One region of the Pseudarthrobacter sp. NPDC058119 genome, then DNA from elsewhere that is predicted to be linked to it. Evidence: riboswitches for the same ligand, from Rfam matches in the RefSeq annotation. Region 1 holds a riboswitch; the other holds the start of a gene.
What was found. A riboswitch is a leader RNA that binds a small molecule or an ion and turns the genes downstream of it on or off. The one in region 1 is predicted to bind S-adenosylmethionine.
Positions count from the first base shown of each region.

Region 2: it holds a riboswitch for S-adenosylmethionine, as region 1 does, so the genes downstream of both, ACFVTD_RS00935 (aminotransferase class V-fold PLP-dependent enzyme) here and ACFVTD_RS12335 (cobalamin-independent methionine synthase II family protein) in region 1, are expected to answer to the same signal.

Region 1 covers NZ_JBHVTN010000005.1:116,298-121,525, forward strand. The annotation lists gene fbaA (class II fructose-bisphosphate aldolase) at 1-171, shown strand, start outside; gene ACFVTD_RS12325 (DUF3151 domain-containing protein) at 172-594, shown strand; gene ACFVTD_RS12330 (uracil-DNA glycosylase) at 721-1,350, opposite strand; gene ACFVTD_RS12335 (cobalamin-independent methionine synthase II family protein) at 1,572-2,780, opposite strand; SAM riboswitch class I at 2,794-2,898, opposite strand; gene ACFVTD_RS12340 (M14 family zinc carboxypeptidase) at 3,130-4,194, shown strand; gene ACFVTD_RS12345 (adenylosuccinate synthase) at 4,431-5,228, shown strand, end outside.
Region 2 covers NZ_JBHVTN010000001.1:198,672-203,899, reverse strand. The annotation lists gene ACFVTD_RS00940 (class I SAM-dependent methyltransferase) at 1-423, opposite strand, end outside; gene ACFVTD_RS00935 (aminotransferase class V-fold PLP-dependent enzyme) at 509-1,924, opposite strand; SAM riboswitch class IV at 1,961-2,074, opposite strand; gene hisN (histidinol-phosphatase) at 2,227-3,039, opposite strand; gene ACFVTD_RS00925 (ribosome small subunit-dependent GTPase A) at 3,084-4,199, opposite strand; gene aroA (3-phosphoshikimate 1-carboxyvinyltransferase) at 4,183-5,228, opposite strand, start outside.

The sequences.
Region 1 (5,228 bases):
GTGGCTGACCACATGTTCAAGAACTACGACGGCGTCCTGAAGGTGGACGGCGAAGTGGGCAACAAGAAGACCTACGACCCCCGCGTCTGGGGTGCCTCCGCCGAAGCCGGCCTGGCAGCCCGCGTGGTGGAAGCCACCAAGCAGCTCGGTTCGGCCGGAAAGACCTTCTAGATGTCGGACGAGTTCCGGCGGAACCTGATGGGGCCCGAGCCCACGCTCCTGCCCGCCGAGACCGAGGTGTACGGGCAGCTCGAGGCCGGCCACGAGGCATTGGACCTGGTGGCCAGCCACCCCACGTCCTCGCTGCTCTGGGCCGTCCTGGCCGAGGAAGCGTGGGCGGAGGGCCGCACCATCGACTCCTATGCCTACGCCCGGGTGGGTTACCACCGCGGCCTGGACTCGCTGCGCCGCAACGGATGGCGCGGCGTTGGACCCATCCCGTGGGAGCACGAGCCCAACCGCGGGTTCCTGCGGGCGCTCTACTCCCTGGGCCGGGCATCCTCAGCCATCGGAGAGGCCGACGAGCCGGAGCGGATCGAGAAGTTCCTTAACGACTCAGACCCCACGGCCAAGGCAGCCATCGAGGGCAAATAAGTCCCCACCGCCTCCCTGGCTTCGCTTCGCTCAGCCGGGAACCCTCGGCGGCGGAGGCCCCTGCATACGACGACGACGGCGGGTGGTGACTTTCGAATTGAAAGTCACCACCCGCCGTCGTTCGTCTTAAGGTTTGGCGATGCCGGTGCGGGCCATGGCGTCGGCGTAGGCCGCGCGCATGTCCTCGAGGTACTCCTCCTGGCGCGCAGGGGAACCGGCGAAAGCCCGGCCGCTGAGCGAGCGGACCTTGTAGGTCTTCAGGCCGCGGCGCCAGAGCAGCGGAACTTCGGTCTTCAGGAGTGCGTTGGCCAGCCGGTTGGCTTCGGTTCCGTGCGCCACGATTACTGAGGCACGGGGCACCAGGGCCAGGAACTTCAGCAGTGGCTTCAGGCCTGCCTGGATCTGGTCGGGGGTGAACTTGCCGTTGGCTTCGCCGGCGATGTGCCAGGGGTGGACGTTCCACGGCATGACGAATTCGGGGCGCAGGCCCAACTTCCACTGGATGCCGAGCATGCGGGTGGCCGCGTCCTGGTCCCCGGCCGTGATGAATCCGGACGGATCCGCCTCGCCGATGTTGGAGAACAGGCTGATGATGCGGCATTCCTCAACGTCGTGCATCGGGTCCACATAGGGCACCACGGTTCCGGGCTTGGCCTCCTGCAGGGAATCACACAATTCGTTGACGGCTGCAACGCTGGGTTCGTAGCGGCGGCTCATGAGCTGTTCGTGGAATGTTTCTGGGGCCAGGGCTGTCATGAAGTGCTGGTTCTCCTGCGGGGATTGGCGTTGCTGCCGCCACGGAAAAGGGCACGCGGGGGCGCGACACATCAGCGGCGGTTGATTGGGGTGGGCCGACTCCGGGCCGGCCTTGTCCAGTTTACCAAGCCCCCGGGAACGGAAATGCCGGTCCCGCGGATCCGCCACGGCGGAACGCGGAACCGGCACGTCCGGGGGCGGCTATGCCGCCAGGCGTCGAACTACCACAGGCGGCTGGTGGCGCGGCGCGCGCCCTCGCCGAGGGCCTCCAGCTTGGCGAAGGCGATTTGTGGGTGCACCCTGCCGCCCAGGCCGCAGTCGGTGGAGGCGATGACGTTCTCGCGGCCGACGACGTCGGCAAAGCGGACAATGCGGTCGGCCACCAGGTCGGGGTGTTCCACCACGTTGGTGGCATGCGACACGACGCCCGGGATGATGACCTTTCCCTCGGGGAGCTTGGTGTCCTCCCACACGCGCCATTCGTGTTCGTGGCGGACGTTGGCTGCCTCGAAGGAGTACGCACCGGCGTTGACCTGCAGCACGGAGCCGATGATGTCGGCGAACGGGATGTCCGTGGTGTGCGGGCCATGCCAGGAACCCCAGCAGACATGCAGCCGGATCTGGTCCTGGGGCAGGTCGCGGAGGGCCCAGTTGGTGGCTTCGACGCGCAGCTGGATGAACTTCAGGTAGTCCTCCAGGCTGGGCTCGGGGTTGATCTGGTCCCAGCTCTCGGCCAAGGACGGATCGTCGAGCTGCACGGTGAGGCCTGCGTCGACGATCGCCTTGTATTCCTCCCGCATGGCATCGGCGCAGGCGTAGACGAGTTCCTCATCGGATTTGTAGTACTCGTTGGCCACGCGCGCGCAGGAGCCGGGGGAGAGGGATGCTACGAAGCCGTCCGACAGCCCGGCGGCGGCGAGGCCGGTCTTCAGGTTCTTGATGTCCGATGCGACCAGGTCCTGGCCCGTGTAGGTCAGCGGTCCGGCGATCTTGGGCTGGGTCACGCTCTTGCGGTGGGACAGGATGCCCGAGGAGGGATCGTTGTAGGCCTCGTTGAACGCCTGCCGGTCGCGCCGGTCGGGGAAGGAGGTCAGGACAATGTTGCCGGGGGAGGAGCGGTGCACCTGGGCGTCGGCCCACCGGTCAACGTTGGTCGGCTCCAGGCCGCCCAGCCGTGCGAAGGAGTAGTTCCACCAGGCTCCGTAGTCCACGGAGTTGGCCATCGTGTGCCCGTATTCGCCGTCGTTGGGAATGTCGATGCCGAGGTCCTTCTGGCGCTGGACCACGTCCACCACGGACGTTTCAAGGAGGTCCAGGAATTCCGGGGTGATGCCGTCGGTTTCCTTGGCGGCGTTGGCGGCGATGAGTTCCGGGGTGCGGGGCAACGATCCGGCGTGGGTGGTGCGGATGTGGTCGGTATTCAGGGGCATGCTGGAATCTTCCTTTCCATCGGTCCTGGCAGTAGCACCTTCGGCCGGCAGGAATCCTGCTGGACCGTGGTTGCTGCGGCGTCATCGAGCCAGGTCTCTCGGCCGCTCCGGATGGTTCACTCTCACATAAATCGAGCAACCCGCCTTGGGGCAAGTCTGCGCCGCTTTATGTCGTGCCCCGCTGTCCGGCCGGGCTCCCTGCCGTTACCCAGCCGGCGGCAGCATGCTTACAGCTTCCGTTCAGCTTATTGACAGGTTTCGTTAAGCTTGGTTGGCTGGGTGTCACATGCCGCCGCCGCGATGGAGCCGGCTGGCGGCACCCCGATGCACTCGAAAGAGGTAACGCACTGTGAAGAAATCCCTGGCAAATTTCGGGACCCTTGCCGCCTCCGGCGCCCTGGCACTGGCCGTCGTCGCAGGCCCCGCCCCGCTGGCACACGCCGTGGGCGAAGGTCCCAACTACGACGGCAAGGGCCAGATCACCACGTCCAAGCTCGCCACGTACGAACAGATGGTCTCGTTCCTGAAGGCCCAGGACGCCAAGCAACCGGCCATGGAGCTGGAGGTGATCGGCCAGACGGTTAAGGGCCGCGATATCCACCTGGTCAAGTACATTTCGGACCCCGCCAAGCCCACCATCCTGTACCTGACCCAGCAGCACGGCAACGAGCAGCTCACCACCGAGGGCGCCATGGAGTTCATCAAGCACCTGGGGACCGGTAAATCCGCGGACATCCTCAAAGGCGTGAACATCCTGGTGGTGCCCATGCTCAATGCGGACGGGGCCATGGGGGACGTGAACTTCTCCCTGGATAACTACCTTGCCAAGGGGGACCGCAACCTCACCCGCTACAACGCCGAGGGCGTGGACCTGAACCGGGACCACGTGGCCAAGGTCCAGCCGGAGACCCAGGCGCTGCACAACAACGTCATGCGCAAGTACAGGATCGACTACATGATCGACCTGCACCACCAGGGCACCCGGGCCGAACGCGACGGCAAGCTGGTATCCGGTTCCATCCTGTACCCCACCACCCCCAACGCCGACCCCGCCGTCGTCGAAAAATCAAAGCAGCTCGGCGCCGTGGTCTTCAACAACGTTGACTCGACCGGCTGGGGGCACCTGGGCAAGTACCAGGGCGGCAGTGCCGAAACCATCAGCCGCAATGGCATCTCCGTGGAGTACGGCATCGCCACCCTGCTCTTCGAGATGCGCGGCATGTCGGACCACTACCTGGACGGCTACGCACTCGGGCAACGCAGCAACGGCTACCTGATCAAGCAGACCGTCACCACGCTGACCTCCACGGCCGCAGCCATCGCGGACGGGTCCATTGCCGACGCCGACACCTCCTTCTGGGACACGCTCGCCGAGCAGACGTCCCGGCCCGCCGGGGAGGCCGAGGACGAATAGACGGCACCGGCCGCCGCGGCCTTTTGGCAGAAAGGGCCGCGGCGGGCCACAACAGTGGACAAAGTGCCCTATCGGCTAAACTTGGGTGGTAAGAGCCCCGGAACTCTTGCTTCGCCGTGCCGCGCTGCGGCCCATGCGAAGGCCGGTCTGTTCGGGGCATTCTCATGAACGGCGCTGCATGGGCCTGCCACCTGGTGGCCGGGCCAGGGCAGTCCGAACGAATGGGGGAGGATCCCATGCCAGCAATTGTGATCGTAGGAGCCCAGTGGGGCGACGAAGGAAAAGGCAAGGCCACCGACCTGCTGGGCGGCCGTGTTGACTACGTCGTCAAGCCCAACGGCGGCAACAACGCCGGGCACACCGTCGTCGTAGGCGGTGAAAAGTACGAACTCAAGCTGCTTCCGGCAGGCATTCTCAGCCCCAACGCCGTTCCCATCATCGGCAACGGCTGCGTGGTGAACCTGGAGGCCCTCTTCCAGGAAATCGACGGACTCCAGGCACGCGGCGCCGACACCTCAAAACTGCGGGTATCCGCCAACGCCCACTTGGTGGCCCCGTACCACCAGGTGCTGGACAAGGTGACCGAACGCTTCCTGGGCAGCCGGGCCATTGGCACTACCGGCCGCGGCATCGGCCCTGCCTACATGGACAAGGTGGCCCGCCTGGGCATCCGCGTCCAGGACGTCTTCGACGAATCCATCCTCCGCCAAAAGGTGGAAGGCTCGCTGCGGCAGAAGAACGAACTCCTGGTCAAGGTCTACAACCGCCGCGGCGTTGTGGTGGACGAGATCGTGGAGTACTTCCTGTCGTTCGCCGAGCGGCTCCGCCCGCTGGTCATCGACAGCACCCTGGTCCTCAACTCCGCGTTGGACGAGGGCAAGGTGGTCCTGATGGAGGGCGGCCAGGCAACGTTCCTGGACGTGGACCACGGCACCTACCCGTTCGTTACCTCCTCCAACCCCACCGCCGGCGGCGCCTCGGTGGGCTCCGGCATCGGCCCCACCCGGATCTCCCGCTCCATCGGCATCATCAAG
Region 2 (5,228 bases), on a different contig from region 1:
CAGGCCCAGGGTTCCGTGCGGCCGCAGGACCCTTGCCAGTTCGGTGCTTGCCGCGAGGGGATCGCACCAGTGCCACGCCTGGGCAACGGTGACGACGTCGAAGGCCCCGCCGGGAAGGCCTGTCGCCTCGGCCGTCCCCGCCGCAGCCGTGGCGGCAGGGCAGTGGGCCTCCAGTTGGGCGAGCATGTCCGCCGAAGGGTCGACGGCGGTGACATTCAGTCCCATGGCCAGCAGTAAGGCGGTGAACTTTCCGGTACCCGCTCCCACGTCCAGGGCGTCATGGGCACCGGCGGGCACCAGCCACCGTGCCGATTCCGCAGGGTAGCCGGGCCGGACGCGCTGGTAGTGCCGGCCGCCGTCCTGGAAGCTCTGCCCGAGCTCCGTGCGCCGGCCGTGATCAAGCCTGGGGCCACCCCGAACCACGCGTGGCCTCCTTCTGGTGCTGCCTGCGGATGTCCTTCGAATTTACCGCATGGCCGGCGCCGGCCGGCAGCCGCCGTTACGCCGCTTAGTCGTCGAGGCAGGGGGCCGCACCGGCAGTCCCGGGGGTATTGGGCGCCCAGTGCGGGTAGGTGCGGAAGTCGTTGGCGGGCACCCAGCGGCCCGCGTCCACCACGTAGTCCCAGCCGAGTCCCGTGCTTCGCAAAGCCTGGATACCGGCAAGGAGGCGCTCGGCGTCCTCCAGCCGCGAGCCCACGCCGAAACTTGCCCGGAGGGAGCCGGACGGCAGGCCCAGGCGCTTCAGCAGGGGGTGGGCGCAGAAGCGTCCGTCGCGCAGGCCCACCCCGTGCTCTGCGGACAGGTAGGCGGCCACCAGGCCTGCGTCGTAGCCCTCGACCGAAAAGTTGACCACGCCGATGGTGTCGGTTTCCGGGTTGGTGTCCTTGAAGATTTGGTGGACGGTGACGCCGTCGATGCCCTGCAGTCCCTCCACCAGGAAGGAACGGATCGCGGATTCGTGCGCGTGCCACCGGTCCTGGTCGAGTTCGGCGATGACCTGGGTGGCGCGGGCCAGGGTGGCGGCGCCGAGGACGTTCGGCGAGCCCCCCTCGTGGCGTGCCGGGCCGGTGGCCCAGCTGACGCCGTCGAGCTTTGCTTCCTTGACCGCCCCGCCGCCGGCCAGGTGCGGCACGCCGGTGTCCAGCCAGTCCGGGCGTCCCACCAGGACGCCCGCGCCGAAGGGCGCGTACAGCTTGTGGCCGGAAAAGGCGAGGTAGTCGACGTTGTCTGCGGAGATGTCCACCCGGCGGTGCGGCGCCAGCTGGGCCGCGTCCACCACGATCCGGGCGCCGTGCTGGTGGGCCAGCGCTGCCAGGGCCTGGATGGGAAGGATTTCGCCCGTGACGTTGGAGGCGCCGGTGACTGCCAGCAGGCTGACGCCGCCCTGTCCGAGTTCGGCGCGGACGGCGTCAAGGGTGCCGGTGATGGTGTCCGCGGCAACGATGCTGCGGTGCGGGACGCCCTGCCACGGCAGGAGGTTGGCGTGGTGCTCGATGTCCAGATAGAGGACGTCCCCGTCGGGGCGGCCGTCCGTCCGCGGCAGGCAGCCCGCCAGGAGGTTCAGCGAATCAGTGGTGTTGCGGGTGAAGATGACCGAATCGTCCGGCCGGCCGCCCACGAAGTCCCGGACGATGCTGCGTGCATTTTCGTAAACCGAGGTACTGATCTGGGACGCGTAGCCGGCCCCGCGGTGGACGCTGGCGTAGTACGGAAGGATCTCGTTCAGGTAGGCGGAGACAACGGAGAGCGCCGGAGCGGATGCTCCATAGTCGAGGTTCGCGTACCGGATGTGGCCGCCGGAGATCAGTGGGGCCTGGATTTCCGCGCCGGTCACGGCGGCAAGGGGCCGGCCGGCGGCGGCACGGCGCTCGCCGGCAACACCGGCTTCGGCAATGGGCTGGGGGGAGACGGTGGCAGTTGTCACGAAGACCTCACTTGAATACAGGACTCCGGCATACGGAATCCGCGCTTGCCGCATCCACTCCGGACCGGCCTGGTCGTCACCCGGGGCACCCCGCCGCGAATGGAGGGTTGCCGGCCAGCAAACCGGGGTTTTGCGCTGGCACTCGTGACCTGCCTAAAAGCGTAGGACATGGGGCGGTCAGGCTGGAAGCCGCGGCAATTGTTAAGGGCTTTATTACGCAACATCGAATAAATGACGCCGGACACCCCCGTCTGGAGGTGTCCGGCGTCGCAATATTCGTTTATGTGGGCAAACCGTGGCAGTTACAGCAGATCGTCCAGGTACGGGTTGAGGCGGTGCAGCACCTCGGAGTGCAGGATCGAGTTGGTGGCAAGCGCGTTCCCGCCGAACGGTCCGTCCTCGCCCTCCAGGGAGGTGAACCGGCCGCCCGCCTCAACCACGATCGGCACCAGCGCAGCCATGTCGTAGAGGTTGAGCTCCGGTTCGCAGGCGATGTCCACGGAGCCCTCTGCCACCATGCAGTAGGACCAAAAATCGCCATAGGCCCGGGTCCGCCAGACGTCCTCGGTCAACCCGAGGAACTCGTCGAGGTTGCCGCGTTCCTTCCAGCCGCTGAGGCTGGAGTAGGAGAGGGAAGCGTCGGAGAGGGTCGATACGTTGGAGACGCGGAGCCGGGTCGCGGCTGCCAGGGACCTGCCCATGTACGCGCCCATGCCCTTGGCCGCCCACCAGCGCTTGCCGAGGGCCGGGGCGCTGACCACACCCACCACGGGTTCGCCTTCATCTACCAGGGCGATCAGCGTGGCCCAGACCGGCACGCCGCGGACAAAGTTCTTGGTCCCGTCAATCGGATCGATGATCCAGCGCCGCGAACCGTGCCCGGTGCTGCCGAATTCCTCGCCGAGGACGGCATCGCGGGGCCGGGAACGGGAGAGCTGGCCCCGGATGGCTTCCTCTGCCGCCTTGTCGGCATCGGTGACGGGCGTCAGGTCCGGCTTGGTCTCAACATGGAGGTCCAGGGCCTTGAAGCGGCTCATGGTCTGGTCATCCACGGAGTCGGCCAGGACATGGGCCAGGCGCAGGTCATCGTTGTAGCTCGAAGCGGGTTGGATCATGGTTACAAACTACCGTCTGCGGACGCATCTGCCGGGAGAACGCGTCAGTTGACGCTGCCGAGCTCCTTGGTTTCCTGCGCTTCCATGCGCGGATCCGCCCCAAGCAGCCGCCGGAGCGATGCCAGGCGCGCCGGGCCGGTGGGACCCGCGTGTCCGCCTGCCACCCAGTCGTCGAGGCCACAGTCCACCGCAGTCGCAGTGTGCTTGCACCCGCGTTCACAGTTTTCGATGCCGGGGGAGAGGTCCGGGAAGGAGCGCAGGATCCGGTCGGGGTCCACATGTGCCAGGCCGAAGGAACGGATGCCGGGGGTATCAATGATCCAGCTGCCGGCCGGCGCGTCCGCCAGGCGCAGCGCCAGGGCCGACGATGACGTGTGGCGGCCACGGCCCGTGACCGCATTGACTCCGCCCGTGGCCCGCTCGGCCCCGGTCAGTGCGTTCACCATGGTGGACTTTCCTACCCCTGAGTGTCCGAGCATCACGGTGACCTTGCCGTCGAGGTGGGCGCGGAGGTCGGCCACCGCCGCACTGTCCAGCCGGGCAGAGAGGCCGTCATCGGACCGCGCATCGATTCCGGACGCCTGCGCGTCCGCTGTGCGGCTGATGATCACCGGGAATTCCAAGTGCGTGTAATTGGACAGCAGCCCAGCCGGGTCCTTGACGTCGGCCTTGGTGACCAGCAGGATCGGTTCGATTCCGGCATCGTAGGCTGCCACGAGGGCACGGTCGATGAACCCGGTGCGGGGCTCCGGGTTGGCGGCCGCCACGACGATGACCAGTTGGTCTGCGTTGGCCACCACAGCCCGTTCCACGGGGTCAGTGTCGTCGGCGCTGCGGCGCAGGAGGGTGTGGCGGTCCTGGATCTTCACCAGGCGGGCCAGCGTGTCCGGCGCGCCTGACACGTCGCCCACGAGCGAGACGAAGTCGCCTGCAACCACCGGTGACCGGCGGAGTTCGCGGGCCCGCGCGGCGATGACGATGCGCTCGTTATCCGAGTCCTCGCCCACGACTGCCGTGTACCGGCCCCGGTCAACGGTAATGATCCGCCCGGTAACGGCGTCGTCATGGCTGGGCCGGTCTTTGGTGCGCGGGCGGGAACCTTTCTTGCTGGGGCGGATCCGGACGTCGGATTCATCCCAGGAGTCAGTGCTCCGCGCCACTGGCACGCCCTTCCGGCCCCGATGCCCCGGGAGCAGACTGGGCCAGCATGCCCGCCCACAGTTGCGGGAAGTCCGGCAAGGTCTTGGCCGTAGTGGCGATGTCCTCCACCTGGACGCCGCTTACCGAGAGGCCCAGGATTGCCCCGGCGGTGGCCATGCGGTGGTCTGCATAGCTGTGGACGACGCCGGCGTGCAACGGGGAGGGCCGGATGACCAGGCCGTCACTGGTTTCCTCGGCGTCGCCGCCGAGCCGGTTGATCTCCGCGACCAGGGCCGCGAGCCGGTCCGTTTCGTGCCCGCGAAGGTGGGCGATTCCGCTGAGCCGGGAAGGTCCCGTGGCCAGGGCACAGAGTGCCGCCACCGTGGGAGCCAGTTCACTGGTGTCGGCAAAGTCGCCGCCCTTGATTTCGGGTCCGCCGATGACGGTCAGCACTCCGTCCGCCAGGGTGACCGTGGCACCCATTCGGGTGAGGATCCCGCGCCAGAGGTCGCCCACCTGCTGCGTTTCCGCGGGCCAGTTGGGGATGCGGACCGTGCCCTGCGAGGCCAGGGCCGCCGCCAGGAAGGGCCCGGCGTTGGAGAGGTCCTGTTCGATTCTCTGGTCGAACGCCTGGATGGGTCCCGGCGCCACCACCCAGTGGTTGGGGACCGAGTCGTCCACCGACACGCCGGCGCCGCGGAGGACAGCCACCGTCATGTTGATGTGGTCCAGGCTGGGCACCGGTTTCCCGACGTGCTCAAGGTGCAGGCCGTCGTCGAACCTTGCTCCCACCAGCAGGAGGGCGGAGACAAACTGCGAGGAGGCGCTGGCGTCAACCACCAGGTGGCCGCCCCGGACCGCCCCGGTGCCCTCCACCACGAAAGGGAGGGACGACGGCGTGCTGCCGTCCTCGGCGGAAACCGCGACGCCCAGGGCTTTGAGGGCTTCGATGATGGTCCCCATGGGACGCTTCCGGGCGTGCGGGTCGCCGTCGAACACGCTGGCTCCGCTGCGGAGCGCTGCCAGGGGCGGGACGAACCGCATGACGG